3 regions of the Aminobacter sp. GW821-FHT11F06 genome follow, and region 3 is predicted to be linked to each of the others. Evidence: predicted binding sites of a transcription regulator. Region 3 holds the regulator's gene; each other region holds the start of a gene.

What was found. Region 3 encodes PhoB, which activates phosphate uptake and scavenging genes when phosphate is short. Its sites were predicted from a motif close to TGTCATNNANCTGTCAT; they were not measured.
Positions count from the first base shown of each region.
Region 1: phnN (phosphonate metabolism protein/1,5-bisphosphokinase (PRPP-forming) PhnN) is a predicted target of PhoB. The motif match lies at 6,710-6,726, and genes of this name have one in related genera.
Region 2: AC1RTB_RS08920 (DUF1045 domain-containing protein) is a predicted target of PhoB. The motif match lies at 4,780-4,796, and genes of this name have one in related genera.

Region 1 covers NZ_JBXARL010000002.1:590,574-601,046, reverse strand. Annotated here, with positions in the region: gene AC1RTB_RS07445 (SRPBCC domain-containing protein) at 1-182, opposite strand, end outside; gene AC1RTB_RS07440 (hypothetical protein) at 372-500, opposite strand; gene AC1RTB_RS07435 (hypothetical protein) at 809-1,483, shown strand; gene AC1RTB_RS07430 (SRPBCC family protein) at 1,686-2,165, opposite strand; gene AC1RTB_RS07425 (ArsR/SmtB family transcription factor) at 2,162-2,473, opposite strand; gene AC1RTB_RS07420 (DNA alkylation repair protein) at 2,665-3,774, shown strand; gene AC1RTB_RS07415 (hypothetical protein) at 3,816-5,003, opposite strand; gene AC1RTB_RS07410 (peptide chain release factor 3) at 5,085-6,677, shown strand; gene phnN (phosphonate metabolism protein/1,5-bisphosphokinase (PRPP-forming) PhnN) at 6,873-7,502, shown strand; gene AC1RTB_RS07400 (DUF1513 domain-containing protein) at 7,519-8,619, opposite strand; gene AC1RTB_RS07395 (imelysin family protein) at 8,621-9,700, opposite strand; gene AC1RTB_RS07390 (di-heme oxidoreductase family protein) at 9,700-10,473, opposite strand, start outside.
Region 2 covers NZ_JBXARL010000003.1:205,804-216,276, forward strand. Annotated here, with positions in the region: gene AC1RTB_RS08900 (ABC transporter substrate-binding protein) at 1-906, opposite strand, end outside; gene AC1RTB_RS08905 (NAD(P)/FAD-dependent oxidoreductase) at 994-2,157, opposite strand; gene AC1RTB_RS08910 (helix-turn-helix domain-containing protein) at 2,273-2,896, shown strand; gene AC1RTB_RS08915 (alpha-D-ribose 1-methylphosphonate 5-triphosphate diphosphatase) at 2,893-4,029, opposite strand; gene AC1RTB_RS08920 (DUF1045 domain-containing protein) at 4,031-4,738, opposite strand; gene phnE (phosphonate ABC transporter, permease protein PhnE) at 4,841-6,232, opposite strand; gene phnE (phosphonate ABC transporter, permease protein PhnE) at 6,236-7,189, opposite strand; gene phnD (phosphonate ABC transporter substrate-binding protein) at 7,265-8,176, opposite strand; gene phnC (phosphonate ABC transporter ATP-binding protein) at 8,268-9,110, opposite strand; gene AC1RTB_RS08945 (bestrophin-like domain) at 9,273-10,046, opposite strand; gene AC1RTB_RS08950 (Tim44 domain-containing protein) at 10,231-10,473, shown strand, end outside.
Region 3 covers NZ_JBXARL010000006.1:105,632-116,104, reverse strand. Annotated here, with positions in the region: gene AC1RTB_RS15960 (response regulator) at 1-183, shown strand, start outside; gene AC1RTB_RS15955 (substrate-binding domain-containing protein) at 451-1,488, shown strand; gene pstC (phosphate ABC transporter permease subunit PstC) at 1,593-3,059, shown strand; gene pstA (phosphate ABC transporter permease PstA) at 3,056-4,372, shown strand; gene pstB (phosphate ABC transporter ATP-binding protein PstB) at 4,397-5,218, shown strand; gene phoU (phosphate signaling complex protein PhoU) at 5,260-5,967, shown strand; gene phoB (phosphate regulon transcriptional regulator PhoB) at 5,990-6,679, shown strand; gene AC1RTB_RS15925 (ROK family protein) at 6,676-7,917, opposite strand; gene xylF (D-xylose ABC transporter substrate-binding protein) at 8,166-9,206, shown strand; gene AC1RTB_RS15915 (sugar ABC transporter permease) at 9,346-10,473, shown strand, end outside.

The sequences.
Region 1 (10,473 bases), on a different contig from region 3:
GGCACCAATTCGACGTTGCGGGCTTCGATGTCGCCGCCGAACATCGACGCCTCGCCGCCCTCATGCGGCGAGATATGGGCCGCCCGTCCTCCCGTCATTGCCTGGAAACGGGAGGAGTTGAGCAGCAGGTCGTAGATGTCCTTCGGCGTGCCTTTGAAATGGACTTCCTGATGGATGGTCATGGCGACCTCCTGGATCGCTAGCGCATGACCCGGAAAGTCGGAATCGATTTTCGAAAAAGGATCATGCACGACGTGCATCGCATATCGACGCTTTCGCCGATATTTTCCGCCCGCCTGATCTAGCAGTCAACGACAACATGCAGCCCGAGCACGATGTCGGGCCGCATGTCGCGAGGGTTCGGTTTCGGGTCAGCCCGCAGCGTCCAGCGTCGAGCCGAAGCCTTGGAGAATGCCGCCCCAGCCGCCTTCGGAATCGAGCATCACGGCCGTTTCCTCGGCCTTCGGGCCCATATTCTCGAGCAGCCGGTGTTGTGCCATTTGTCCCCCCGTCATCGCCTGGAAAGCGGGAGGAGTTGAGCGGCACGTAGGCGCCCGTCAGCGTGCCTTTGAAATGGACTTCCTGATGGAAGGCGCTGGAGGACCCGCTTTGTGCCGGTCGTGCGTCTATGCCGGCCCTTGGGCTGTATGCTGCGAAGAGATGAACTTCGATGTGGCATCACATGCGCAGATCGCCGCCATAATCCGAGAGAGAAGCGTGATGTAAACCAGTAAAATGGTCATTTAAACTCTGGTGAAACACTGCGATTTCTGGCAATTCCCCTTACGGGGAACTTGCAGGTGGCGTGGTGAAAACTTTCAATCGGGTTTTGAGTATTGGGCCGAATTGTGAAACCAAGCTCAACGCTATTCGCATTCTCCGGGAGCGCTCGGGCAATTTCAGTCGGGCAGATCGCGTTCAAATACACCCGCCGCAGGCGCCGAGCGGCCTTTTTGACTGGCAGATCACTCCACCAGCCGCACTTTTGGAATGTTTTCGTCGAGATTTTGTTGGTCTCTTGGATGAGGCTGACTTGGCAATCGCAAACGGCGTCGTGTGGAACTCCCAAACTGGGACGCGGCACCCCCATGAATTTCCGATGGACTCCGATGAGATTGTTCTTCGTCGTCGATATGCGGAAGCCCGAAGCCGGCACGACTACCTTTGCTTGAAATTCAAAGCCCTGCTGGCCGAGCCAGTAAAGACGCTTTTTCTCACGTCCACGCGACTGGACCAGGAGGTCGAGCGCGAGCTTCGAGAACACCTGAAGCGATTTGGCGTCGCCAACTATGAAATTCTCGCCGTCGACGCGCCAGCAAAGAGCAGTGACGCGGAATGGCCAGAGAATTGGCCGGTTTGGGACGCTGCGCTCAAGGGGTTTGAGTTCACGACCACGCGCCGAAAGCTGACCTTGCCGACGTTCGATCTGCTTGTGGGGCAAATGCGCCGCCTACGGCGCCATCTGGTCGATATGCGTTTCTAGGTATGGCTCGCGCTGCTTGATATGTCGCAAGAGCCAGGCGTCCTTGGCTGCCGCTTCGAATGCCGTTCTGGCATCGTCGGCCGTCGCCATGCCCCTAACTCTCGATCTTCCTGGGGAAGGCAGGGGTGGCGTCGCCGTCAACGACAACATGCGGCCCGAGCACGATGCCGGGGCCGCATGTCGCGAAGGGTTCGGTTTCGGGTCAGGCCGCAGCGTCCAGCGTCGCGCCGAAGCCTTGGAGAATGCCGCCCCAGCCGCCTTCGGAATCGAGCATCACGGCCGTTTCCTCGGCCTTCGGGCCCATATTCTCAAGCAGCCGGTGTTCGAGGTCGACGCGGGTTCCCCCGCCGGCGATGGGAACGAACCTGACTTCGATTTCGGTGTGAAGGTCGGGATCGAATTTCCAGTCCGTGCCGATGCGCCAGGCCAAAACGATGCGCTGCGGCGGCTCCCAGGCGATGACATCGCCCCATGGGCATTCGCTGCCGTCTTCGCCGGTCTCGTACCAGCGCCCGCCGGCGCGCGGCTCGATGGTCGCGGTCTTGAGCGGGGCTGTGCCGATGCTGTGGGTCTTGGGCCACCAGCTTGAAAAGCCCGATGTGAAGACCTCGAAGGCGCGTGCCGGGCTTGCCTTGACGGTGACCGAGCGGCGCACCGGTGATGGCGAAATCGTGACTGTCATGTCTGGTCCTCCTTGTCCGCCTTGAGCTTGAATTCGTCGAGTACGTCGCCCCAGAGCTGGTCGAGCCATGCCCGCATGCGGCCAAGGCCGGCCGGGTCGATGTGATAGATATTGCGCGCGCCCTGAGGTTCCATACGCACCAGCTGTGCCTGCTTGAGTACCTTGAGATGCTGCGACACCGCCGACTGCGACACGGGAAGTCCGCGCGTCAGTTCCGCCACCGAACAAGGCTCGGCACTGACGCGCTCGAAAATGGTGCGACGCGTCGGGTCGGCGAGTGCGGAAATCTGGGAATAATCATAAGTCATGACTAATCATAAGTTCAAACTGATAATGAGTCAATCGCGCCAGCGACCCGCCGCGCCGCTTGTCTCCTGACAGCTTGTTGGCAGGAGAGAGTTTGCAGTTTCCACGTTTGCTTCGTACCTGCGCGGAAGCGCTTTGTGTTCGATTGGGATACCAAGCCTGCGCGGGGGCGCAGTACAGGGACGACAGACTGATGACGGAAGACCCAACGCAAGCCGCTCCGGCACTCAAGGAGATTTTCGATCGGGCCCGGCTTCGCCATATCGCTGATGAGACGGCTTCCATTTCGCCCGCTTTCGATGCGGAAAAATTCATGGTCTTGGCGACCGAGAACCTTGACGAACTCGGCATCATGCAGCGCCTGCGGCAGACGGCGATGAGCTTGCATGGCAGCCTGCCTGGCAGCTTCGAGCACGCAATCGGGGTGCTGCACGAACTGGCGCCGCGCATCCAGCATGGTTTTGCATCCATCACCCTGTCCGAATATGTCGCGCTCTATGGCAAGGGGCATTTCGAGCAGTCGATGGAAGCGCTGAAATTCTTCACACGTTTTGGTTCGGCCGAATTCGCCATCCGCTATTTCCTGGCGCAGGATTTCGACAGGACGCTTCATGTGATGCGCGGCTGGGCGCTGGACGACAACGAACATGTGCGCCGGCTTTCGAGCGAAGGCTCGCGCCCGCGCCTGCCATGGTCGTTCCGGCTCAAGCCTTTGATCAAGGACCCTTCGCCGACTGCGTCGATCCTCGAGGCGCTCAAATCCGATTCGAGCGTCTACGTGCGCAAATCGGTGGCCAATCACCTCAACGACATCTCCAAGGACCATCCCGACAAGGTCATCGACCGCGTTTCCGCGTGGGACATGGACGACAAGAACACCGCCTGGATCGTCAAGCATGCGTTGAGGACGATGATCAAGAAAGGCGATGCACGTGCGCTTGGCGCCATCGGCACGACAGGCACGCCGATGGTCCGCGTCGAGGCGTTCGCGGTGTCGCCGGCCGCCATCATGCTCGGCGGCCGCATCACGCTCAAGGCAAGCCTCGCCTCGACCGCCGCGGCGGCGCAGCAACTGGTGGTCGACTATGCCGTCCACTACGTCAAGAAAAGCGGCGGCAGCTCGAAGAAGGTCTTCAAGCTGAAAGAGATCAACCTGCCGGCGGGCGGCCAGAAGGAGCTTTCCATTAGCCAGGCGGTGCGCGACTTCACCACGCGCAAGCATTATCCCGGCCACCATCGCATGGAACTGATCGTCAATGGCGAGACGGTTGCCGAAGGTGGGTTCGAGTTGAGGGGACCTTGATTGTGCGACAATCTGTTTGCCTTGGCAGTCTCAAGGCACCTCTACGCGTTTCCTCTAGCGCGATCACTTGGTCGTATTGGCGCAGCATCAGGATCACGTGGATCGTCGGGAAACGGAATATCCAAGTTCAGCTGCGCGCATTTTAGAAGGGAAAGCAGATACATCGCATCTCCCATGTCCATGCGCAGCTCGTAGCAGTTCCCCGACGAGTCTTCGTATTGCATATGAATTGGCTCATGCCCGTAGTTTACGGACAAGCCATTCATCTTCTTTACTCTAGGGAGGACTGTAACCACGCTTGTATTTTCCCCTTCGCTCGGCTGTTCCGTATATTCTAGCCAGCCTCTGGGTAGTGGCTGGTCTCGGCGAGAGGACGGGCGCCTTTGTTCTGGCGCATGAACGTCTGGGTGCACTCGCCATTTGGCACCCCTGTAGCTAAGCATAAACGTCGGGATCTGACGAAGTCCAATTGTTCTTCCAAGTTGAGATGGAGTGAGTGCCCTTGGTGCCAACGATAGCAGCTCAGTGTGGCTCTTAATTTTCGTATCGAGCTTGAAATCCATGTGTAGAAAACAGTGGAGCTGATATTTGAGTACTGTATGTATGTGCCATGCATCCAGGTCATTCTTCGGCCCCAGTAGCAGAACGAGATCTCGGAATCTCTTGTCAGTAGCATCGCTCATACGCTTCCGCTGCTGCAATTGAGCACCTGAATCAAATCGATGAAAGCCGTCAACAGATGGAATTTCTAAACCATCAAACAAACTGACGTCATCGTAACCGTACCCTTTAAAGCGCCCAATGGGGTGGCGGCTAGCTTCGGCCTGCAATTCCGCTGAAGTTACAAATTTGATAAGACCTGCCCGAGCTAGTTCTGTTAAACCCACCAGATAGGTGATTTCGGCATAAACGCGGCTATCATTGTTCACAGCATGGACCGGCACCCGAGCAGTGTAGCCAGCTCTATCGGGAACAGCATCACCCCATTTTGATTCGCCAGTGTTCACCCAAACCGAAACGTGTGTCACGCCGTGCCCAAGTAGAGAGTTATCTACCAAAACTGTTATGGGGCCATGTTTTCGTAGGTAGAGCTTTGCCTCGAAAATGGAGGCCCGCACGAAGAGCTCTGCCCCGCGTTCCCAAGCCGCCTTCTTAAATGATCGCCATTTATGGCCAATGGTTGACAACACCTGTGCTACCCCCGACGTATGGTGCTTACCACCGAACACCGTACATTTTCTAGCAAACCTTTCCGTTCGACAGTGCGGCCGGTCAAAGCTATATAGCCGCGCACCATATGGATTCCTGACATGGCTGAGACGATAAAACACGCGGTGGCGCGCCGCCGCACCTTCGCGATCATCGCGCACCCTGACGCCGGCAAGACGACGCTGACCGAAAAGCTGCTGCTGTTCGGTGGTGCGATCCAGCTTGCCGGTGAGGTCAAGGCCAAGAAGGACAAGATCCAGACCCGCTCGGACTGGATGAAGATCGAGCGCGAGCGCGGCATTTCGGTCGTCACCTCGGTGATGACCTTCGAATATGGCGACAACGTCTTCAACCTGCTCGACACGCCCGGCCACGAGGACTTCGCCGACGACACCTATCGCACGCTTTCGGCTGTCGACAGCGCCGTCATGGTCATCGACGCCGCCAAGGGTATCGAACCGCGCACGCTGAAGCTGTTCGAGGTCTGCCGCCTGCGCGACATTCCGATCATCACCTTCGTCAACAAGATGGACCGCGAGGCGCGCAATACCTTCGAGATACTCGACGAGATCGAAGAGAAGCTGGCGCTCGACACAGCCCCGATCACCTGGCCGATCGGCCAGGGCAAGACGTTTTCCGGCACCTATCACCTCGCCGAGAACGCCGTGCGCCACGGCGACGCCGAAAAGGAGCGCACGCCGGTCCATGGCCCCGACTCCAACCGCGCTGCCGGCCTGTTGCCCGACAATGAGCGCCCGGCCTTCATCGAGGAACTGGAACTCGCGCGCGAGGCTTGCCGGCCGTTCGACCTCCAGGCGTTTCGCGAAGGCCACATGACGCCGGTCTATTTCGGCTCGGCGCTGCGCAATTTCGGCGTCCGCGACCTGATCGAGGCGCTTGGCGAGATCGGCCCGCCGCCGCGCGCCCAGGAAGCCGACACGCGCAAGGTCGAGGCGACGGAGGAGAAGATGACCTCCTTCGTCTTCAAGATCCAGGCCAACATGGACCCCAATCACCGCGACCGCATCGCTTTTGTCCGTGTCTGCTCGGGCGAACTCAAGCGCGGCATGAAGGCCAAGCTGGTGCGTACCGGCAAGCAGATGAGCCTGTCGGCGCCGCAGTTCTTCTTCGCCCGTTCGCGCATCACCGCCGACGAAGCCTATGCCGGCGATGTGGTGGGCATCCCCAATCACGGCACGCTGCGCATCGGCGATACGTTGACCGAGGGCGAGGACATCCTGTTCCGCGGCGTTCCCAATTTCGCGCCGGAAATCCTCCGCCGCGTCCGCCTCGGCGATGCGATGAAGGCCAAGAAGCTCAAGGAAGCGCTGCACCAGATGGCCGAGGAGGGCGTGGTCCAGCTGTTCCAGCCCGAGGACGGCTCGCCGGCGATTGTCGGCGTCGTTGGCGCGCTGCAGATCGACGTGCTCAAGGAGCGGCTGTCGGTCGAATACACGCTGCCGGTCGATTTCGAGATGGCGCGGTTTTCGATCTGCCGCTGGATCGACGCCGACGACAAGGCCGATTTGCACCGCTTCATCGAGAGCCATCGCGGCGACATCGCGCGCGATCTCGACAATGATCCGGTGTTCCTCGCCCAGCATGAGTTCTCGCTCAACTACGAGGCCGAGCGCTGGAAGATGATCCGCTTCGCCGCGATCAAGGATTATCAGGTTCGCGACATCGTCGCCTGATCCAGATGGCGGAGCGGTTATGCCGCTCCGCGTTTCGTCATTCCGTCATGTAAATCGCCTAATGACATTTCAGGGCCGCTGTCGACCTTGGTCCAAGCCAAGGTGGGTGACAGGGCGGCACTTGAGATGTTCAATGCGCCGTTGCCTGTGAAGGGCCCGGCGGGCCGATGCGCTGGCACGGAGGAATGACGACGCATGATGGTTTCAGCATTGATCGAGCGTGAATTGACCCAAATCGGCTCTCCCGTCCGCAACGGCGTCTTCGTCGCTGTCGTTGGCCCCAGTGGTGCCGGCAAGGACACGCTGATCGCCTATGTGCGCGAGCGCCTTGGCGACGACGAGCACGTCGAATTCGCCCGCCGCGTCATCACCCGCCACAGCGACGGCGCGACAGAAGATCACGACACGCTGGCCGACGCCGCCTTCGTCGAGGCCGACGCTTCCGGCGCCTTCGCGCTGTCGTGGGAAGCGCATGGCCTGCGCTACGGCATTCCGGCCTCGGTCGACCGGGCGATCGACATCGGCCATGTCGTCGTCGCCAACACCTCGCGCGGCGTCATTCCCACCTTGCGCGAGCGCTACGCCAATGTCGCGGTTGTCGAAATCACGGCATCGCCCGAAATCCTGGCCGAACGGCTGGCGGCGCGCGGCCGTGAATCGCGCGGGGAGGTGCTGGCGCGACTGGCGCGCACCGTGCAGCACGATCTCTCGGGCCCCGGCCATGTCGCCATCGACAACAGCGGTGCGGCTGATGTGGCCGGCGAGCGTTTCCTTGCCGTGCTGCGCAAGGCGGTGGCTTTTTCCGACGTGTCAGGTCTGGTGTGATTGCGTAAGTGGTGGCTTACGCAATGATGCGCAGCATGTGATTGTCCCAGACATATTCCGGACGGCTTGCCTGCTCGCCGTTCGGCTCGACGATGAGGCCGGCACCCGTGGTGGCCAGGAAGCCGTCACGGTCGGGTGCCAAGCCGCAGACCTCGATCAGCTCGTTCCTGGCGACCACCTTGCCGGTCTTGGCGTCGATCATCGCCCAGGCATTGCCCTCCGGCGATGACACCGCCACAAGGCCGGCGTCGCGATTGGCCGCCACCGAACCGATATAGTTGCGGAAGCCGCCGAGGATGTCTTCGGGCATCTCCAGCATGGCAAGTTCCTCGCCGCGCCTGGCACGGCCGACGAGCAGCGGCTTTTCCGTTGCCGGCCCCTCATGCTGGCAGCCGAACCAGACTGTGCCTTGAGCGTCGATATCCATGTGCCGGATCGACAGCTGGTGCAGTCTTTCCGGCAACTCGTGCTTTTCCCTAAGGTCGCCGGAAACGCGGTCGACCAGGACGAAGGACGGCTTCATGGTCGAGATATTGAGCTTGGCGCGGCCGAAATCCGGGTGGGTCTCGATGCCGCCATTGCAGATCGCAAGTGTGCGCCCGTCGCCGAGCAGGATCAGTTCGTGCGGGCCGACGCCATGGGTCGGGAACTCGCTGAGGCGGCGGAAGCCGTCGCGCGCGTCGTAGACGCCGACCATGCCGGCGGCGTTGTCGAAGTCGTTCTCGGTCACATAAAGCAGCGCGCCGTCGGGCGAAAATACGCCATGGCCGTAATAGTGCCGGCCGGCGATGCTCGGGATGGTCAGCGGCTCATCCTTGCCGGTGTGGTCGAAGACCAGCATGAAGGTGCCCGGCTGGCGCGCGAACACCACCGACTTGCGCGAGACCGGGTCGAAGGTGACGTCGTGGCCGCGCTCGGGCAGGGCCACGCTGCGCAGGATCTTGCCGGCCTCCGACAGCACCGCGACGCCATATTCGCCTGTGCGTGCTTGGTAAGCCGTGGCGAACATAGCGTCGGTTTCGAGCGCCAGCGCACGCTTGGCCGGCGTCAGCGACAAAAGGAAGGTCGCGCCTGCCGCCTTGAGGAAATCGCGGCGGTCGAACAGCGGGGTTTTCATATCAATCGCCGTCGAGCGATGAGAAGCCGGCAGTCAGCCCGAGCGCGCCGGAAAGCCGGGTGCCGAACAGATCGGACAGGCTGGACGTGACGACGCTGAAATAAGTGAGCTTGGCGCGCTTTTCCGGGTCAGCGAGCACGGCGTCGATCGGCCCGGTGACACCAGCCACGGCATTTTGCGCATTGGTGAACTCGAAACCGATCGACTGGGCGATCCACTCGGAATCCGTGGGCAGCAGGCCGCCGAATTTCGAGGCGCCGAACAGCGCCTTCATGCCTGCGATGTTGCCGCCCAGCGAGGCGGCGGTACCCTGCGAACGCCAGTACAGCGCCTGTTTTGGCTTGTCGGAGGCCGCGTCCTTGCCGAAGAAGCCGCCGACGCGCACGTCGCGGACCAGCTCGAGCCCGTTGACATAGACCTCGAGCAGCGCTGTCGCTGCCTCCGAGGCCGTATGATAGAGCGGGTTTTGCGGCCCGGGATGCTGCCATTGGCTGGCAAAGCCCTTGTCGTCGCGCCACGCCGCGTCGACCTCGGAGGCGATGGCGGCGACATTGCCTGATATCGCCTTGCCATAGGCGCAGCGATAGGCGGCTGAGGTGCCGGAAAGCTCGTCGGCGCCGGTGCCGAACAGAACGAACTCCAGCGCGCCGAGACCTTGCATGGCAACGCTCTTCTGCGCCAGCTTGGCGGCGTCGGTCGCCGTTTCATCCTTGTCGGCGAGCGCTGCCTGCACCTGCTTCAGCCCTGTGCCCTTGCGGTCGGGCCAAAACAGCATGCGCTCCAGCCGGTTGTGTTCGGTGATCGGCCCGAAGCGGATGATCTCGATTTCCGACCAGGTCACGGTCGTCTTGGAGAAGGCTTGGCGCGCGGCCGTCAGATTATCAGCCGATGGCGCCGCGCAAAGCGTGTCGAGGTTCTTTCCAAGCGCTGCCGTGTCCTGCACGAGCCGGCCATAGGTCGGGCGGATGAAGCCGTCGATGGCGTTGGCGATCACCTTGTCCGAGGCCTGGTTGGCGTGGGCCACGGGCGCGGACAGGATGAGGCAGGCAACAAAGGCGGATGCGAGCGTATGTCTAGCCATCAGAGCGACTCCAGGAATTTGACAAGGGCGGCACGGTCGTCGGTGGCGAGCGCGGCAAAACGATCGCGCGCGCCTTGCGCCTCGCCGCCATGCCACAGGATCGCCTCGGTCAGGTTTCGCGCCCGTCCGTCATGCAGGAAGAAGGTGTGGTCGTTGACGGTCTTGGTCAGGCCGATGCCCCATAGCGGCGGCGTGCGCCATTCGCTGCCACTGGCATCGCCGACCTGCTGGCCGTCGGCAAGGCCTTCGCCCATGTCGTGCAGCAGGAAGTCGGAGTAGGGCCAGATCAGCTGGAAGGCCTGCGCCTTGTTGGGCGCGTCGCGGCGGGTGACGAATTTCGGCATGTGGCAGGCGGCGCAGCCGGCCTCGTAGAACATCTGCTTGCCGCGCAGCACCTCAGGGTTGTCGACGTCGCGGCGCACGGGCACGGCGAGGTTTTGCGAATAGAAGGTGACCAGATCCATGATCGGATCCGGAGCCTCGACCGGGCCAAGCCGCTCCTGCACGCCGGTCGGCATGGCGCGGCACGCGGTCTGGGCCTCGGTACAGTCGCCCCAGTGATGCGGAACGTCGGGCGTCGAGATGCCGATGTCGCCGGCAAAGGCATCGGCCGACTGCTGGCGGATCGACGGTGTCTGGGCTTTCCAGCCGAAGCGGCCGAGCGTCAGCTCGCCAGACTTGGCGTCGCGCACGATCGAAGCCTTGCCGGAGATGCCGTCGCCGTTCTTGTCGTCGGGGTCGGCATTGGCGAGGATGTCGGCGGGATGGATCTG
Region 2 (10,473 bases), on a different contig from region 3:
GCCCAGCGGCTTGTGCTCGGTGTTGAAGCCGACGGAGCCGATGTTCTGGCCCGGCTGGCTGAAGATATCTATGTCCGGGTTGCCCTTGAGTTCGGCAAGCGCTGCTGCCGGCGGCGGGGCCGCGACCTGGCACTCATTGGCCTTGATGCGGGTGACGCGGACAACCGGCTCGGGCGTGATGGCGAACACCAGCGTGTCGACCTTGGGCGCGCCGTTCCAGTAGTCCTTGTTGGCGGAATAGCGGATCTGGGCGTCCTGCTGGTAGGCCTCCAGCACAAAGGGGCCGGTGCCGACCGGCCGCTGGTCGATCAGTTCGGGCGTGCCGGCGGCGACCATCTTTTCGGTCTGCTCGAGCGACAGGATGGAGAGATAGTCGAGCGCTATGCCGGCAAGGAAGGTGACGTTCGGCGCGGTCAGCGTGAAGCGCACGGTGTAGTCGTCGACCTTTTCGACCTTTTCGATCATCGAGCCCATGCCAAGCCCGTTGAAGTACTCGTAAGAAGCGTTCGCCAGCTTGTGATAGGGATTGGCGGCGTCGCGCTGGCGGTTGAAGGTGTAGAGCACGTCGTCGGCATTGAACTCGCGCGACGGCGTGAAGGTCTCGTTGGCGTGGAACTTGACGCCGTGGCGCAGATGGAAGGTGTAGACCTTGCCGTCGTCCGAGGCTTCCCATTTTTCCGCCAAAGCAGGCCCGACCTCGGTGGTGCCCGGCTTGAACTCGACAAGCCTGTTGAAGATGGTCTTGGCAGCGGCGTCCATGGTGGAATCGGCTGAGGTGAGCATCGGATTGAAGGTCTCGGGGCTCGCCTCCGAGCAGTAGACCAGGGTCTTGGCGTAAGCCTGCCCGCTGAGCAGGATGGTCGAGGCGACAAGCGCCGCGCGCAAAATCATGCCTGAAGATGTCATTGCAATCCCTCCCTGATTTTCTTCTGTCTTGACGTTACCGCGCGGCGGTTCTCCTCCCTCCGCGCCAACATTCTTTCGGACTTAGGTCTAAGTGCTCACGGCGTGCTCGGCGCGCGAACTGGCCGACTGCACGAAACGATCCGGCGCGAGCGCGCCGTAGGTCACACCAAGTTCGACGAGATCGTCGGGCAGCGGCTCGCCGCGCATCAGGGCGGAGCCGAGACGGGCAAGCGTCAGCGAAACCTGGAAACCGTAGCCGCCCTGGCCGCCGAGCCAGAAGAAGCCGGGCAGGCGCGGATCAAAGCCCGCGACCGGTGTGCGGTCGGGCGAAAATGTGCGCAGTCCGGCCCATGGCGTCGAAGGGCGGCCGACATTCAGGCCCGTTGCCTCCTCGATGTTGTAGGCGGCGGTCGCGATGTCGATGTCTTCGGGGTAGGCATCGCAAGGCTCGGAGTCGGTCTCGTCGGCGAGCGAGCCGATCAGACGGCTGGCATCCGGCTTGAAGTAGAAGCGCTCATGCAGGTCGACGACCAGCGGCCAGTTGCGAACGTCGACGCCTGCGGGCGGATCGAACAGGAAGGCCGTGCGCCGCTTGGGCGCGAAACCGAGACCAGGCAGGCCAGCGCGCCCGGCGATGACATCGACCCAGGCGCCGGCGGCGTTGACGACGATGTCGCCTTCATGGATGCCGGTGGTGGTGACAACGCGAAAACCTTGCGGCGTACGTTTGATTTCCAGCACTTCCGCACCGGTGACGATGCTGCCGCCAGCGGCCTTGAGCGCGGATGCCTGGGCCTGGACCATCTTGCCGGTGTCGATGTCGACCGCGCCGGGTTCGTAGACCGCACCGCAGGTTCGTTCCGCTGCGATGGCCGGAACCATGGCCGCGACCTCGTCCGCAGACAGGCGCCGCACGCTTGGCACCAAGGCTTTTTGTTCCTCGGCCAACTGGTCAATGGCGTCGGTGTCGCCGGGGCCGCCGAAGTGCAAGGCGCCTCTGACGTGCTCGACGAAGCCGCCGTCGATGATGGCCTGCCGGCTCGCCACCGAAAGCGCACGCACGACCGTGTTGCCATAGGTCTCGGAAAAAAGGGCGGCGGAGCGTCCGCTGGCGTGATAGCCGAGCTGGGTTTCACGTTCGATCACCGTGACCTCTGCCCATTGCTGGACGGCCGCTGCGAGCGAGAGGCCGGCAATGCCTCCACCAATGACGATGACTTTTTGGGTACGGGAATTGGAATGCATGGCCATTGGTAAAATCATTTTCGAATGCAGTCAATATTTAGCGTATAGGAAAAATGTTGGTGAATCTTGCGGTACGGAGGGAGTTGGAATAGCTACTGAATCACGGGTGATGGAGATAGCCATGTCGGAACAACCGAATCTAGGCGACTGCCTGCGAAACCTCAGGAGGCAGCATGGCTGGACGCTTCAGGATGTCAGCCATCTGACAGGTGTCGCGGTATCGACGCTGTCGAAGGTCGAAAACGACCAGATGTCGCTGACTTACGACAAGCTGCTGCAAATCTGCGGCGGCCTGGGCATCCATGTCACCGAACTGTTGAGCGGCGATTCCAAACAGCCATCTGCGCGCACCCGCCGCTCGATCGCATCGAAGGCAACCACGCTGCGCCAGCTGACCCGGAACTATGATTACTATTACCTCGCCACCGATCTGGTGCGGAAGCGCATGGTGCCGATCATCGCCAGCGCCCGGGCACGCACGCTGGAGCAGTTCGGCCCGCTGACCCAGCATGCCGGCGAGGAGTTCCTGATCGTGTTGAAAGGCGAGATCGAGGTCCACACCGAGCAATATGCGCCGGTGCGGCTCAAGCAAGGCGAAAGCGTCTACATCGATTCCACCATGGGCCACGCCTACCTCTCGGTGGGCGAGGGTGATGCCGAGATGCTGTGCGTCTGCTCGGGCGACGAACCCGACATGGAAATGACGCTCATCAGCCTCAACGATGAAGAGAAGGTCGAGGCCTAAGCGACCCGGCGGCCTTCACGCCACACGGTGCGAACCACGGGCACATGCTCGTCGACCCGTACGCGCACCAGATCCCCCCTACGTCCGGCCTCGATGACGCCGCGGTCGGTGAGGCCGACGGCATCGGCCGGGTTCTTCGACACCATCGCCATCGCCTGCGGCAACGAGATGCCTTCGACGACTTCGCCGAGGAAGAAAGCCGACTGGATCAGGCTGAAGGGGATGTAGTCGGACGACAGGATGTCGAGCAGGCCGTGTTCGGCAAGGGCGCGGGCGGAGACATTGCCCGAATGCGAGGCACCGCGCATGACGTTGGGCGCGCCCATCAAGACGCCGAGCCCGGCTCCCTTGGAGGCGTTGGCGGCTTCAAGCGTGGTCGGGAATTCGGCGACGCGAATGCCTTGGGCGATCGCTTCGTCGACATGGGCCGTGGTGGCATCGTCGTGGCTCGCCAAAACGATGCCGCGCGCGTGGCAGGCGGCCGAGATGACATCGCGGTTCGGCTTGGAGTTACGGGCGGAATCGCCCATGCGCTTGTCGCAGAAGGCCTGGAATTCGACGTCGTTCAGCTTCAGCTTGCGCTGGTAGTAATAGGCATAGGTTTCAAGGTCGACGAACTGGCGCTGGCCAGGTGCGTGATCCATCAGCGAGGCCAGCTTGACGCGGTCGTCGCCGTCGAAAACGGCGAAACTGTCCTGGCAGTCGCCGGCCGAGACTTCGCAGCGCAGGTGGATGAAGTGGTCGGCGCGCACGCGGTCGGCGCGCACGCTGTCTTCGATCGCGTCGGCGAGCAGGCGCATGTCGGTGGAGGTCATGTCGGCGTCTTCGTCCATGCCAACACGCAACGCGTCGAAGACGGTGGTGATGCCGGCGGAAGCCACCTGGGCGTCGTGCGCAAGTACGGCTGCGATCGGGTTCCAGCGCACGCGCGGACGCGGCGCGTAGTGACCTTCGAGATGGTCGGTGTGGAGTTCGACCAGGCCGGGAATGATGAAGTCGCCGCCCATGTCCTCGCCAACCGCGCTCGGGCCAGTGGAGATTTCGGCGATCTTGCCGTCGCGCACGACGATCGAACCGTCGATGACGGTGTCGGCCAGAACCAGGCGGGCGTTTCTCAAGACAAGGTCGGTCATCTCAGGCGGTCTTTCTTTCGGCTTGATTGCCCAGAGCGCGATAGGCCTGCACCTCGAACGGCGCGCCCGACGTGGGCTCGACGAACAGCGCCAGCCCGTCAACCGGCACCGGCTTGTCGAGCACATTGCCCAGGCATTCCTCGATCGCGGCGCGGACGCGCGGTGCTTCCTCGGTCGCCACGCGGCCGGTCAGCGTCATGTGGAAACGGAAGGTGTCGAATACGTAAGGATAGCCCCACCGGCTCAAGTTGCTGTGTTCCTGCGGCGACAGGGCCTCGGGGTTGCGGCGGGCGATTTCGGCGTCGCTCAACGGTGCCCGGAAAGGCTCGAAGGCGGTGACCACCTCGCCGGCGAAGCGGTCGAGCTCGGGCAGGGGCTCTGCCGGGATCAGGGCGAAAAAACCGTCGATCTGGGCAAGCTTCAGGCGCGGGATGTCGAAGGGCGTTGTGTTGCTTGCAAAAAAAGAAACGGCATCGATCAGCGACGCCTCGGAAACACCTTCGGCGAGGCGGAACGGCGCCTTGAGCGTGGCATGGAAACCGTAGCGGCGTGCGGCGGCCGCGTGGAACGCGACTTCCGCCGCGGACAGATCGCCGAAGGCCTTGGCCGGGGTCATAGCGCCGCCAAACGCATCGCGCCCGAGCCAGCCGGCCGCGATGCGGCACAGCGGGTCGTCATGTTCGGGCGTGAAATAGATGGCATAGCGCATGGCGCGAGTCCTTGAGGGCGATTGCCCGATAGATGATTTGCGTGACAGTTTGACGAAGTAGTGGCCGACTTCTCAAGATTTGCAATGGCCGGCCACAGATGTTCAGTGGCTGGCCTTCCCGCCGATCAGCCGCTGGCGCAATGCGGTGGAGATATTGTCGAAGATGAACACCACGACCAGGATCAAGAGCACCATATAGGCGACGTTCGCCCAGTTGGAATTGGTGCGCATGGCTTCCCACAGCTTGAGGCCGATGCCGCCGGCGCCGACAGCGCCGATAATGGTGGCCGAGCGGGTGTTCGATTCCCAGAAATAGAGCGACTGGCTGATCAGCACCGGCAGCACCTGCGGCACCACGCCATAACGCTGGACGGACGCCGGCGAGGCGCCGACCGAGCGCATGCCCTCGCGCTGCTTGTCGTCGATGTTCTCCAGCGCCTCGGAGTAGAGCTTGCCGAAGGTGCCGGTGTCGGTGAAGAAGATCGCCGACATGCCGGCGATGGGACCGGGGCCGAAGGCGCGGGTGAAAAACAGTGCCCAAATCAGCATGTCGACCGAGCGCAGGAAGTCGAAGAAACGCTTGGCGACCTGGTTGACGAGGCGGTTGCGCGTGATGTTGCGGGCCGCAAGGAAGGCCAGCGGGAAGGCGAGCACGCTGGCAAACAGCGTTCCGACGAAGGCCATGACGATGGTCTGCAAAAGCTTCACCCAGACGTCGCCATGCTGCCATTCGGAGTTGTTGACGATGTTGTCCCAGGCAAGGGAGGCATTCGACATTTTGGGATCGATGCGCGTGTCGGACATGACCAGCGACAGGACTTCGCTCGTCGACTTGCCCCAGTAGGGCGAATGGCCGTCGAAGACAAAGTTCTGCCAGCCGAGGAAGCGGTGGCGGATCTTGACGTCGTCGGCGTTGATCTGGACGGAGCCGGCAAAGCCGAAATCGACAACGATTTTTTCGCCCGGCGCCTTCTGCGTCGCCCAGGCGGGCAGGGTGCCGACCACGGCGATGCTGGCCTGGGGTGCGACGGCTATGTCGAGCGTTTCCGTGCCGCGCGTCACCGTCACGCTGGTCGGGGTAACGTCGACCGTGTTGTTGCTGCCGATATGGGCGGTGACGCGGCTGGCCGCTGCCTTGTTGGCGGCAGGTGCCGCGGTGGCCGCTGGGGCCAAGTCGAAGCTCAGCCATTCAGGGTGCCGGTCGGCACGGTAGGATGAAAAGCGCGGATAGCCGATATCGAGGCGGTCCGGCCTGAAGGTGACCTGCGGCCGAACCTCATAGCTGACCCAGTCGGCGAGATAGGTTCCGGCGATGCCCCAGTTGCCGCCAGCGATCACGGCGCCGACCGCGAAGAACCACCAGGCGAAGGCGAGATAGGCGATGATGCCGGCGCCAACGGCCCAGCCAGTCAGGCTCTTGCGCCACGAGCCGGCGAAAAGCTCGGGATGGCGGTCGGAGATCGCCTGCATGTCGGTCATGGAAAGGGTGGTCATGTCTTAGTCCCCACGGCCGAAGGCAAAGGCCTGCTCGCCGACCAGCTTCTTGCGCAACCAGGCTGACAGCTGGTCGACCGCGACGATCGTGCAGAACAGGAGGAATATGATGGCCAGTGTCTTGGCCTCGTGATTGCGGCTGATCGACAGACGCAGCGCTTCGCCGATGCCGCCGCCGCCGACAGCGCCGATGATGGTCGAGGCGCGCACGTTGATCTCGAGGCGCAGCAGCGCGTAGCTCAGGAAGTTCGGCATGACCTGCGGCACGATGCCGAACCAGACCCGCTCGGGCCAGTTGCCGCCGACCGCACGCAGGCCTTCGTCGGCCTTCATATCGGCATTTTCGACGACCTCGAAGAACAGCTTTCCGAGCGCGCCGATGGTGTGCAGCGACACCGCGATGATCGCCGGGATCGCACCCATCGACAGGATGGCGAGGAAGAAGCCGGCGATGACGATCTCGGGGAAAGCGCGCAGGATTTCGAGGAAACGGCGCACGAAGAAGCGCAGCCAGCGCTGGGTCACCAGATTGGACGCGGCGAGGAAGCAGAGCACAAAACCGAAGGCGAAGCCGATGATCGTGGAGACGAGCGCGATGTTGATCGTTTCCAGCATCTTGTAGATGTATTCGGGCATGTAGAAGGCGCCGGCGATATAGACGCGGCCTTCGGGGTAATCGAATTTCATGCTGCCGTCGGCATAGGGCGAGGGCAGGTCGAACAGCGCGCGGCCGATCTCATAGGGATCGCGTGGCATCAGCTGGTCGGTGAAGTCGAAGAAATGCGGCAGCCGGTCGAAGAACTTGCCGGCATTGCTCTCATTGGCGAACCAGAGCGATCCAGACAGGGCGACAAACAGCAGGATCAGGCCGCCTATTGTGTGCAGGCGGCGCCGGCTGGCGAGTTCGCGCCAGTGGCGCTCGACCGTCAGGCCAGCTTCCGAGAGGGGCATAGTCATGAATTTTCCGTCCGGTCCCGGATCAAAGAAAGACGCGCCGCGATGGGGACGCGGCGCGTCGATGTTGCTGAGAACTTAGCTGCCGATCTGCGCCTTGCGGGCGTCGATGACAGGCTGGTAGAACTCCGGGGTGACTTCGGTGTAGCTCTTGAAATCGCCGCCCTGGATGGCCGAGAAGCAGGCTGGATCGGTCTGCGGCAGCTTCATCAAATAGTCCTTGAACTTGGTCTTGATGTCGGCGTCGAGCGAGGTGCGCACGACCAGCGGGCCGTTCGGGATCAGCGGCGATTTCCAGACTTCGACCAGGTCGTCCATGTCGAGGATGCCCTTGTCGACCATCTTCTTGAGGTTGCCCGAGGTGTAGCCGTCCTTGAAGTTGCCGACGCCCGAGCCGAAGGTCGTGCCAGCGTCGAAAGTGCCCTTGAGCACTTCAAGGACGAGGTTTTCGTGGCCGCCACCAAAGCCGGTCTCGGCGAAATAGTCCTTCACGGCTGTGCCGCCGAGCGACTTGGGCAGCGAGGTGACCGGGATCAGATAGCCCGAGGTCGAATCCGGATCGGCGAAGCCGAGCTTCTTGCCCTTGAGGTCTTCGAGCTTGGTGATGCCCGAATCCTTCTTGGCGACCATGATCGAGTAGTAGCCGGTGGCGCCGTCGGTCTGCACGGTGGTCAGGATCGGCTCGACCGCATCCTTGTTCTGCAGGTAGATCTTGGCGTAGCCGGAGGCGCCGAGCTCGGCGTAGTCCAGCGTGCCGCCGAGCAGGCCCTGGATGGTGCCGTCATAGTCGGCAGCCGGGAACAGCGACACCTTCTCGACGCCGAGAACGGCCGGAAGCTGGTCGGCCAGGCACTGGAAATTGCGCAGGCGGTCGGCTTCGTTTTCGCCACCGATCAGGCCGATGCGGAATTCCTTGAGGTCTGCGGCATGAGCCGAGCCGATCGCCAGGACGGCGAGCGAAACGGCGCTCAAAAGTGCTTTCTTGAACATGACAAGTCTCCAGGTTGGCCCAGCACCTTGCTGGGTCATTGCAGTTGCTGATTGCAGGCCCTTGACGCGGGCGAGGCGAACGCGGACGGCCTCAGAGCGACGCGTATGCGGGCTCGAGAGGTGCGGCGGATATCGCAGCCTTCGCCCTTGCCGGGCGGATGCTGGTGGAGGTGATGGCTTCGGAGATCTCGGCGCCGTCGCTGTCGGCACCGTAGACCATGCGCACGGCGTCGCGGTTGAGCTCTTCAGGTGGACCGTCGAAGACGACCGAGCCAGCAGACATGCCGATGATGCGGTTACAATAGGTGCGGGCGGTGTCGAGCGTGTGCAGATTGGTGATGACGGTGATGCCTTCGCGCAGGTTGATATCCTGCAGCGCGTCCATCACCACCTTGGCGTTGAGCGGGTCGAGCGAGGCGATCGGCTCGTCGGCGAGGATAAGTTTGGGCTCCTGCATCAAGGCGCGGGCGATGGCGACGCGCTGCTGCTGGCCACCCGACAACGTGCCGGCTGGCTGAAGTGCCGTGCGGGCGATGTCCAGGCGTTCGAGCGCGGCAATCGCCCGGATGCGCTCTTCGCGGGAGAAGATCGAGAGCAGGTTGAGCGTGGTTGAGCGGTGGTTGAGGCGGCCGAGCAGCACATTGGTCAACACGTCGAGGCGCGGCACCAAGTTGAACTGCTGGAAGATCATGGCGCAGTCGCGCTGCCAGCGGCGCAGTGCTGGGCCACGCAGCGACGACACTTCGGTGCCGTCGAAGACGATCGAGCCCTGGCTCGGGTCGATCAGCCGATTGATGGTCTTCAGCAGGGTCGACTTGCCGGCACCGGAGCGGCCGATGATGCCGACCATCTGGCCCTGCTGGATCTGGAGATTGACGCCGTTGACGGCTACGCTCTTGCCAAAGCGGCGCGTGACGTTGCGGATTTCGAGCATCTTGGCTTCCCTGTCCCTGTCAAGGCTTTCGCCCTTTTCAGGCATCGGCCTAGACCCGGGACATGAAGCTGCAATGTCGGGACCATGTCAGTTTTGTTACGATGCACAGGTCGGCGGCCCGGAATCGCCCGTTTCGTGCGTCAAAACGCGAATGCCCGTTCGTCAGCTTGCCTCCGGTGGCGCTGTGATCTCTTTCTGCAGTCGCTCATAGGCGCCGGGATTGAGTGACCCCGGTGGGCTGTAAGGATTGGAAAACGCGTAGATCAAGAACAAGATGATGCCGGTGTAGGCTCCGACGACCGAGAGCAGCATGAGACTGCGCCGCTCGGGCGCGTAGGGGTAGTAGCCGAATGCGATCAGGATCACGCCCGATAATGCGGCGAACCAGAACATCAGGTTGACGTCGTCGGGGCCGTGATTGTCGCGCTTGACACGAACTTCGGCAATCGCCTGGAGTTGCTTGAGCATGTGATCGCGCAGGCTTGTCTGGCGCCCGGTTGCTGGAACGAGATCGAGCACCCCGCGATAAGCGACGTCCCATTGGTCCCATGCGGTCTGCGACAGCTGGCCGGTGGAACCCAGCTCTGCCCATTCCTGGTTGATCACCACGCGCAGATATCCCGACAAAGCCTGCTGAATGGCCAGGCCCTGCTCGATGTCGTAGCGCTCGGCGTCATAATAGACATCGGCAATGGCATCGGCTTCGGTGGCGCTTTCGTATTTCAGCTGCTGATATTCGACCATTTCCTGCGCGAACACCAGCGCGAGGATCAGCCCGTGCAGGGCGGCGATGCGCACGACGACGGACGATGCCATTTCCCGATCCTTGCCTTCCGGGTCGCCCCCCGTGATGAACCGCATGGACAGGTAAGACGCCAGCGTCAGGACAATCGTTCCGCCGATGAAAGCGGTTCCGAGAACCACAGCATAGATCATCCGCATCTCCTGCCGGCGACTGGTCGGGGTGCTGATCGTCGCTGGCAGTGTATCGGCAATTCGAGGAAACGCCGAGGTGGCTGAAATGATAAGATGTCGCGGTACACGAAAAAAATGCTGCAAGCCCTGACACTACACTTGTTAGTCATTATATGAGGGCGGACGTCACCTTGAGGAACCGCTGATGAAAATGTCCCGAACGACCCGATTTGCAACGCTTTTCGCAGGGTTGTTCCTTGCCTTCTCCATGGTCGCCGTCGACCAAGCCGACGCCCGCCGTGGCGGCAGCTTCGGCAGCCGTGGCACGCGTACCTTCCAGTCGGCACCGCCGACGCGCACCGCGCCGCAGCCGGCCGCTCCGATGGAGCGCTCGATGACGCCGAACACCGGCCAGGCCGCCAATCCGGCCACCAACGCAGCCCGTCCC
Region 3 (10,473 bases):
CGCGGCACCGGCACGCGCGTGCCGATCATCGGCGTCACCGCGCATGCGCTGAAGGGCGACAAGGACCGCTGCCTCGAAGCCGGCATGGACGACTATCTGCCCAAGCCGATCAGCCCGCGCGCCTTGCTCGAAAAGATCGAGCGCTGGTCGTGGCATGACGATGAGCGCCGCGGCGCGATCTGACGCTATCTGCCGAAGACTGTGGAAATGTGACAAGCCAAAGCGACAAAGGCCGGCCTGCCGTTGGGTAGGCGGCTTGCTTTCGCGTCTCGTCTGTTGTTTGCCTCGCGCCGGCAAAGTATCGCGGAAACGATCCCTTGGCCGCTATGCACAGCGACCGTTACAGGGGTGACACGAAACTGTCATGCAACTGTAATAGAGGGGGGCTATTGGCTCACCGGGCGCCGATGAAAGGCGTCATACGAGATACTCCAACAGGAGCAGGCCCCAATGAAAAAAGCTCTTCTCACTGCGTCGGCTGCTGCCTTCGCGATCGCTGCCTCGGTAGGCTATGCCTCGGCGCGCGACCAGGTCCAGGTTGCCGGTTCCTCGACCGTTCTGCCTTATGCAAAGATCGTTGCCGAGCACTTCGGTGAAACCTTCACCAACTTCAAGACCCCGGTGGTCGAGTCCGGCGGCAGCGGCGCCGGCATCAAGGAATTCTGCAAGGGCGTCGGCGAAAACACCATCGACATCGCCAACTCCTCGCGTCCGATCAAGAAGGACGAGGTCCAGTCCTGCGTCGACGCCGGAGTCAAGGACATCCAGGAAGTGAAGATCGGTTATGACGGCATCGTCTTTGCAACCGACGTCAAGGGCCCGGACTGGGCGCTGACGCCTGAGGACGTCTACAAGGCGCTGGCCGCCAAGGTTGTCGTGGACGGCAAGCTGGTCGACAATCCGAACAGCAAGTGGAACCAGGTCAACCCGAACCTGCCTGCCTGGGACATCGCCGCCTACATTCCTGGCGAAAAGCACGGCACCCGCGAAGTCTTCGAAGAGAAGCTTCTGATCGCCGGCTGCAAGAAGCTCGGCGGCGTTGAAGCCGGCAAGGCTTCGGGCCTCGACGACAAGGCCGCCGAAGCTGCCTGCAAGGCCGTGCGCAAGGACGGCAAGGCCATCGACATCGACGGCGACTACTCCGAGACGCTTGCTCGCATCGATAGCAACAAGACCGGCGTCGGCGTGTTCGGCCTGGCCTTCTACGAAAACAACGCCGACAAGCTGAAGGTCGCCACCGTTGGCGGCATTGTGCCTTCGGTCGAGACCATCTCGTCGGGCGAATATCCGGTGTCGCGTCCGCTGTTCTTCTACGTCAAGAAGGCACATCTCGGCGTCGTTCCGGGCCTGAAGGAATATGTCGAGTTCTTCCTTGACGACCAGATGGTCGGCCCGGAAAGCCCGCTCGCCGACTACGGCCTGGTTGCCGCTCCGGACGCAGAGCGCGCCGCCCAGCGCGAAGCCTTCGGCGCCGGCAAGACCATGTAACTATCGAACTGCCGCAGGGCGCCGGAAAAATACCCGGCGCCCTGCGGAATATTCCGCCGGCTGTTCCGTTCGGCACAATGATCTGAATTCACCGAGGCCGGCCCATGTCTTTCCTGCTCGTCTTCGCCATTGTACTCGCAATCGGACTGGTGGCCTTTTTGGTCGGCCGGCAAAGGGCGCGTGCGCAGGATGACGGAACGGTCAAGCCGCACTCGCGTGCGCACTATCATGGCTGGTGGGCGTTCCTGACGGGCGTCGTTCCGGCCGTATTGTTTCTCGCAGCCTGGGATACCGGCGCGAGCGCTTATCTCAACAGCCATATCCATTCGGCCCTGCCGACCGAAGTTGCCGACGGCACTGTCGCGCATGAAGATCTCGCCGCGGGCCTGGTCAAGAGCCTGGCCAGCGGCTTGCGCCGGCTCGATGACCAAACACTTGCCGCCCTGCCGTCGAGCTTTGCCGAGCTGCAGCCGATGCTCGCCGTAAAGGGCGTGGCGCTGGCGCCCGACACGCAAGACTACATGATCCCGATCGCGACCGAGGCCAACCGCGTCTCCGACCGTCTCGACATGATCGCGGCGGTCGTTTCGATCGGCCTTGCCCTGTTCGGTTCGCTTTATGGCCTCAGCCGCATCAGCCCGCGTGCCCGCGCCCGCAACAATGTCGAGAAGGTGATGCTGTGGAGCCTGCTCGGCGCCTCGACGCTCGCCATCCTGACGACCATCGGCATCGTCTTGTCGATGCTGTTCCAGACCATCGCCTTCTTCGAAAAGATCCCGCTGACCAACTTCTTCTTCGGCACAGTATGGGACCCGCGTTTCGCCGCTGCCGGTTCGGGCGGCGCGGAAGGCCAGTTCGGCCTGATCCCGCTTCTGGCCGGCACGCTCTACATCGCCTTCGTCGCGCTGCTGGTGGCCGTGCCCGTCGGCCTGATGTCGGCGGTCTACATGTCGGAATATGCGGCCCCCAAGGTGCGCGCGGTGGTCAAGCCGGCGCTCGAACTGCTCGCCGGCATCCCGACCATCGTCTACGGTATCTTCGCGCTGGTCACGCTCGGGCCCTTCCTGCGCGACATCAGCGCAGCGCTGACCGGCGGCACGCCATTCATCCAGGCGCAGAGCATCCTGACCGCCGGCCTGGTGATGGGCGTGATGCTGATCCCGGTGGTCTCTTCGCTTTCCGACGACATCATCACCGCCGTTCCGCGCTCCATGCGCGACGGTTCGCTCGGGCTTGGCGCCACGCGCTCCGAAACGATCAAGCGCGTCATCCTCCCCGCCGCCTTGCCCGGCATCGTCGGCGCCATCCTGCTCACCGCATCGCGCGCCATCGGCGAAACGATGATCGTTGTGCTGGCAGCCGGCGTCGCCGCCAACCTGACGCTCAATCCGTTCGAGGCGATGACCACCATCACCGTCAAGATCGTCAACCAGCTGACCGGCGACCTTGAGTTCAACACGCCTCAGACGCTTGTTGCCTTCTCGCTCGGCATCACGCTCTTCGCGCTGACCCTGGTGATGAACATCGTGGCACTTTACATCGTCCGGAAGTACCGGGAGCAATACGAATGACCGATATTTCGCTCGACACGCTGACCAATTCAGCAGCCCGTCCGCGCCGCGACATCGGCATCAAGAAGCGCTATGCCGCCGAGCGGCGGTTCCGCCTCTATGGCGTGCTGGCCATTGCCGTCGGCCTGGCGTTCCTGGGGATCATGCTGACCTCGATCGTCTCCAAGGGCTACACCGCCTTCTGGCAGACGACGGTGACGCTGCCGATCAACTTCGACGAAAAGATCATCGACCCTGCCAACAAGCGGGCGACCGATCCGAACGTCCTGATCATGGCGAACTATCCCAAACTCGCCGAGGCGGCGCTGATCGAAAAGCTCGGTATCGACCCGAACGACAAGGCCGAGGTGCGCAAGCTCAAGGGCTTCTTGTCCGACAGCTCGCGTGTCCAGCTCAGGGCCATCGTTGCAGCCGACCCGGCCGTCATCGGCACCACACGCAATGTCGACATCCTTGCCGCCGCCAATCTCGACTCGGCCTTCAAGGGCCAGATCGACCTCGACGTGCCGGAAAGCCGCCGCAAGGTGTCGGACCAGCAGGTCGCGTGGATGAACAAGCTCAAGGCCGAAGGCGTGATGGCCGAGCACTTCAACACCGGGCTGTTCAGCTATGGCGCGTCGAGCCGGCCGGAAACGTCAGGCGTCGGCGTCGCCCTCATCGGCTCGGTCTATATGATGGTGATCGTGCTGCTGCTGGCGCTGCCGATCGGCGTTGCCGCCTCGATCTATCTCGAGGAGTTCGCCAAGAAGAGCCGCTTCACCGACCTCATCGAGGTCAACATCAACAACCTCGCCGCCGTGCCGTCGATCGTCTTTGGTCTGCTGGGTCTTGCGGTGTTCATCAATTTCCTCGGCCTGCCGCGATCGGCATCCTTCGTCGGCGGTCTGGTGCTGACGCTGATGACGCTGCCGACGATCATCATCGCGACGCGCGCGGCACTTGCCGCCGTGCCGCCGTCGATCCGCTCGGCCGCCCTCGGCCTTGGGGCATCCAAGATGCAGATGGTGTTCCAGCACATCCTGCCGCTGGCCGCCCCCGGCATCCTGACCGGCACGATCATCGGGCTGGCGCGTGCGCTCGGCGAGACGGCGCCGCTTCTGCTGATTGGCATGGTCGCCTTCGTTGCCGATTATCCCAAGACGCCTTTCGATCCGGCGACGGCTTTGCCGGTGCAGATCTACATGTGGGCGAACGAGGCCGAACGCGCCTTTGTCGAGCGCATGTCGGGCGCCATCATCATCCTTTTGATCTTCCTCATGGCCATGAACATCGTCGCCATCGTCCTGCGCCGCCGCTTCGAGCGCCGCTGGTAGGGCATGGACAAGGAGTATCCTGCTATGAACATCATGACCGAGAAAAAACTCGAAGACGCGGTGAATGCCGAGATGAACAGACCCAATGAAATCATCAAGATGCGCGGCGACCAGGTCACCGTGCACTATGGCGACAAGCAGGCGTTGTTCGGGGTCAATCTCGACGTCCGCCAGAACCAGGTGACGGCGCTGATCGGCCCTTCGGGCTGCGGCAAGTCGACCTTCCTGCGCTGCCTCAACCGCATGAACGACACCATCGACACAGCCCGTGTCGGCGGCAAGATCACGCTCGACAACGAAGACATCTACGATCCCAAGATCGACGTCGTCGAACTGCGCGCGCGTGTCGGCATGGTGTTCCAGAAGCCGAATCCGTTCCCCAAGTCGATCTACGAAAACGTCGCTTACGGCCCGCGCATCCATGGCCTTGCCAAGAACAAGGCCGAGCTCGACGTGATCGTCGAAAAAAGCCTGCAGAAGGCGGCCTTGTGGAACGAAGCCAAGGACCGTCTCAACGAGCCGGGCACCGGCCTGTCGGGCGGCCAGCAGCAGCGCCTGTGCATCGCCCGCGCCATTGCGGTCGCACCTGAAGTGATCCTGATGGACGAGCCGTGCTCGGCGCTCGATCCGATCGCCACCGCCAAGGTCGAGGAGCTGATCGACGAGTTGCGCGAGAACTACACGATCGTGATCGTGACCCACTCGATGCAGCAGGCGGCACGTGTGTCGCAGCGCACGGCGATGTTCCACCTCGGCTATCTCGTCGAGGAAGGCGCTACCGACAAGATGTTCACCAATCCCGACGACAAGCGGACGCAGGACTACATCACCGGCCGCTTCGGCTGAGTGGACGTTTTCGCCGCCGTATACGAGACGAGGAATAAATCATGGGCGAACATACAGTCCGGTCCTTCGACGAAGAACTCCAGCATGTCGACCAGCTCATCCGTGACATGGGCGATCTCGGCGGCTCGATGGTTGCCGGTGCCATCCGCGCACTGTTGTCGTCCGACCAGGCGCTGGCGCAAAGCGTTGTCGCCGACGACACGATCATGGACGCCAAGCAGCGCGAACTCGACAACAGCGCGATTACGCTGATCGCCAAGCGCCAGCCGATGGCCCAGGATCTGCGCGCCGTGGTCGGCGCCATCCGCATGGCGGGCGATCTCGAACGCATCGGCGATCTTGCCAAGAACATCGCCAAGCGTGTCGGCGCCGTCGGCCAGTCGCCGACGCCACGCAATCTTTCGCATTCGATCGATGCCATGGCACAGCTGGTGCTCGACCAGGTGCGGGGCGTCGTCGATCTTTATGTCGCGCGCCAGGCCGAGGGCCTGAAGAACCTGCGCGCCGACGACCAGAAGATCGACATCCAGTACAACGCCGTGTTCCGCGAGCTTTTGACCTACATGATGGAAGATCCGCGCAACATCACTGCCTGCACGCATCTGCTGTTCTGCGCCAAGAACCTGGAGCGCATTGGAGACCATGTCACCAATATCGCCGAGAACGCCTATTTCGTGGTCACCGGCACGCAGCTGCCGCTCCACCGGCCGAAGGTTGAAGAAACCACGTCGCCGGTTTCGGCCACCTGAACTCCAACATGAAGGACAGCCGATGATCGCCCCCAAGATCATGGTCGTCGAGGACGAAGAGCCGCTGGGCGTGCTGCTTCGCTACAACCTCGAGTCCGAAGGCTATCAGGTCGAAGTCGTCACGCGTGGCGACGAGGCCGAAATACGGCTCCAGGAAAACGTGCCGGACCTTCTGGTGCTCGACTGGATGGTGCCGGCCCTCTCCGGCATCGAACTATGCCGCAGGCTGAGGATGCGGCCCGACACCGAACGCCTGCCGATCATCATGCTGACGGCGCGTGGCGAAGAGAGCGACCGCGTGCGTGGGCTTTCGACCGGTGCCGACGACTATCTGGTCAAGCCGTTCTCGACGCCGGAGTTCATGGCGCGGGTCAAGGCTTTGCTGCGCCGGGCCAAGCCCGAAGTGCTGTCGTCGATCCTCAAGGTCGGCGACATCATGCTCGACCGCGAGTCGCACCGCGTCTACCGCAAGAAGAGCGAGATCAAGCTCGGGCCGACCGAATTTAGGCTGCTTGAGTTCATGATGCGGCATCCCGGCCGGGTGTTTTCGCGCAGCCAGTTGCTCGACAATGTCTGGGGCGAGACGATCTACATCGACGAACGCACAGTGGACGTGCATGTCGGGCGCCTGCGCAAGGCGGTCAACACCGGCCGCATGCCCGACGTGATCCGCACCATCCGCGGCGCCGGCTACGCCATCCGCGAGGATTAGGCGACATCCGCCCCGGCACTGCGCGGGGTCGTGCCGGCGGCGAAGATCTCCTGATCGACGTAAAGCAGCGCGCGCATCATGCAGCCCAGGCGGATGAGCGGGATTTCGTTCGGCTCGGTGTCGAAGGAAATCGCCTTCGAATGCAGCCCGCCCGCCGTCTTGGCGATGGCGGCGCGAACGTGTGGCTCCATCAGGTCGAAGGCGGCAGCGCCGACACCGACGAAGGCGAGCGGTGCCGGGTCGATCAGCGCGAACATCGAGCCCAGGCCGAAGCCGATGGCTTCGCCGGCCTTGCGGAACGCTTCGCGCTCGGGACCGTCATGGTCGCGGGCGGCGTCGGCGAGGGCGGTGATGTCCTCGTCGGAGAGATCGGCGAGCGGCTCGGCATTTTCATCGCCCAAACGGGCATTGCGCCAGATCGCATAGTTGCCGGCATAGGCCTCGACACAGCCGCGCCGGCCGCAGCGGCAGAGCGCGCCGTCGGGGCGGTGGATCATGTGGCCGAACTCGCCGCCGGATGAATGCGTGCCGGTGAACAATTCACCCTTCAGCACCAGTCCCATGCCAATGCCATGGGAAAGCAGGATGGCGATGAAGTCGTCGCGGTAGCGGACCGGGTCGCGCCAGCGCAAGGCCTCGGCGATCATGTTGCAGTCGTTTTCGACCGTCACCGGCACGCCGAACTCCTGTTCGAGCCGGTCGGCGAAGGGAATGTCGTCATGCGGGGTGATCGGCGACCATAGCAGCTTGCGCGAGCCGGAATCGGTGATGCCCTGGACGGCGAGCGCGATGCGCAGCACCGGGCCGTAGGTTGTTTCGATGCGATCCATCAGGCCCCGGATCATGGTGACGCATTCGTCGATCAATGCGTGCGCCGGCATCCGCTGGGTGACGAGACGGCGGCTGTCTTCGACGATGGTGTTGCCGGCATAATCGATGATGGCAGCCGACAGGCTGTTGAGGGACAGCACGACGGCGACGATCGACGCAGCCTTGGGGTCGACGGCGAGGGCGACCTGCGGCCGGCCGCGCTTCATTGCGGTCTGTTCATTGCCCTTGGCTTCGGCAAGGATGCCCTCGGCGATGAGATCGGAGGAAATCGTCGATATGGTGGAGTGGCTGAGGCCCGTTGTGGCGGCAATTTCGGTGCGCGAAGGCTGGCTGGCGCGACGAACTGCCGATATGACCATGGCGCGGTTGCGCCGCCTCAGATCGTCGTGACGTATGCCGACCGACATGTGCTTGTCTTCCTCCCGGCGAAGCGCTGCCTTCTTAAGCGGCAGTCCCTTACGCGCCTAGCCATTTTGGCAGAGCCGACACCAAAAGTCTTTATTTATTTCGAGCTCCGAAAAAATTAGGAAGGCCTTGCGAAACCATGTTGACAGCGGCTGGCCGTTGAGTCACTATTTTTTCGAGGCTCGAAAAAAAGAGCTTCTCCATGGGCTATCGCGAAGTAGGCGCGCCCGTTGGGCGCAGGGAGGAAATAATGAAAAAGTTTACCACCGCCATCCTGGCGGGTGTTGCCATGACGCTGTCGCTTTCGGCAGTGGCTTCGGCAAAGGATAAGGTCATCGGCGTGTCGTGGTCGAACTTCCAGGAAGAACGCTGGAAGACCGACGAAGCCGCCATGAAGGCCGCTATCGAGGCTGCTGGCGACAAGTACATCTCGGCTGACGCGCAGTCGTCGCCTGCCAAGCAGCTGACCGACGTCGAAAGCCTGATCTCGCAGGGCGCCAACGCCTTGATCATCCTGGCGCAGGACGCATCGGCCATCGGCCCGGCCGTCGACAAGGCTGTCGCCGAGGGCATTCCGGTCGTCGGCTATGACCGCCTGATCGAAAACAAGGACGCCTTCTACCTGACCTTCGACAACAAGGAAGTTGGCCGCATGCAGGCCAAGGGCGTGTTGGCCGCGAAGCCTGAGGGCAACTACGTCTTCATCAAGGGCAGCGGTGCCGATCCGAACGCCGATTTCCTGTTTGCCGGCCAGATGGAGGTGCTCAAGGCAGCCATCGACGGCGGCAAGATCAAGAATGTCGGCGAAGCCTACACCGACGGTTGGCTGCCCGCCAACGCGCAGAAGAACATGGAGCAGTTCCTGACCGCCAACGACAACAAGGTCGACGCGGTGGTGGCATCGAACGACGGCACCGCCGGTGGCGCGATCGCGGCACTCCAGGCGCAGGGCCTTGCCGGCTCGGTGCCGGTTTCGGGCCAGGACGGCGACCATGCCGCGCTGAACCGCATCGCGCTCGGCACCCAGACCGTCTCGGTGTGGAAGGACGCGCGCGAACTCGGCAAGAACGCGGCTGAAATCGCCTCGCAGCTCGCCGACGGCAAGAAGATGGAAGAGATCGCCAACGTCACCAAGTTCAAGACGCCGGGCGGCCTGGAGCTGAACTCGGTCTTCCTGACCCCGGTTCCGATCACCAAGGACAACCTCAACCTCGTCATCGACGCCGGCTGGGTTGGCAAGGACGTGGTCTGCCAGGGCGTCGCTGCCGGTTCGGTCGCTGCCTGCAACTAAGACCGGATCGATCCGATCGCAGAACGCCGCGGCTCGTCCGCGGCGTTTTTCAAAAGCGCCCGCTTCATGACCAGGCGGATTGCCCCTATCATGCGCATACCGGCTGCCGCGGAGACGGCCACCCGGTTGGGAGGTAACAATGGCAGAAACGACTTCCAACGCGCCGGCCGACCGAGCGCGAACGACCGAGCTCAGTCTCGGCGGACGCTTCCTCCGTGATACGGAGATCGACACACGCATGCTTGGCATGGTCGGCGCACTGCTGCTGATCTGGGTCGGACTGCAGGTGATTTCGAGCCTGCGCCTCGGCGTCAATCCGTTCGATTTCGACAGTCGCACCTTCCTGACCTTCCGCAACCTTTGGAACCTGTCGGTGCAGGCTTCCGCCGTGGCCATCATGGCCACCGGCATGGTTCTGGTCATCGTCATGCGCAACATCGATCTCTCGGTCGGCTCGGCCGAAGGCCTGATCGGCATGGTGATGGGCTTCGCCCAGGTGCATTTCCTGGTCAAGGCGGTCGGACTCGAACTCGGCAATCCATGGATCTGGGCGCTGGCGCTCGTCATCGGCATCGCGCTCGGCCTGGTGATCGGCGCGCTGCAAGGCTTCATCATTGCCTATATGGAGGTCCCTGCCTTCATCGTGACTTTGGGCGGACTGCTGATCTGGCGCGGCGCGGCCTGGTGGGTCACATCAGGCCAGACGATCGCGCCGCTCGACGCGAACTTCCAGCTCATGGGCGGTGGTCCGCAGGGATCCATCGGGGCGACGTGGAGCTGGATCGTCGGTCTTGTCGCGTGCCTTGCGGTTGTCCTCATGCTGCTGAATGGCCGCCGGCAACGCAAGCGCTTCAAGTTCCCGCTGCGGCCGCTCTGGGCCGAGGCATTTCTCGGCATCATCACCTGCGGTGTGATCCTTGGCGCGGTGTGGATTGCCAATTCTTATCCCTGGCCGATCGGCATCGTGCGTAAATACGCTGAGACCAATGGCATCACCGTTCCCGAAGGCGGGCTGTTCATCGCCCATGGCATTGCCATTCCCGTCCTCATCGCGGTGGCCGTGGGCATCATCATGACCTTCGTCACCAACCGCACCCGTTTCGGCCGCTATGTCTTCGCCATCGGCGGCAATCCCGAGGCAGCCAATCTCGCAGGCATCAACACGCGCTGGATCACCATGAAGGTATTCATGATCGTGGGCGCCCTGGCCGCGATCAGCGCCGCTATCTCCTCTGCCCGCCTGAACTCAGCCACCAATTCGCTCGGC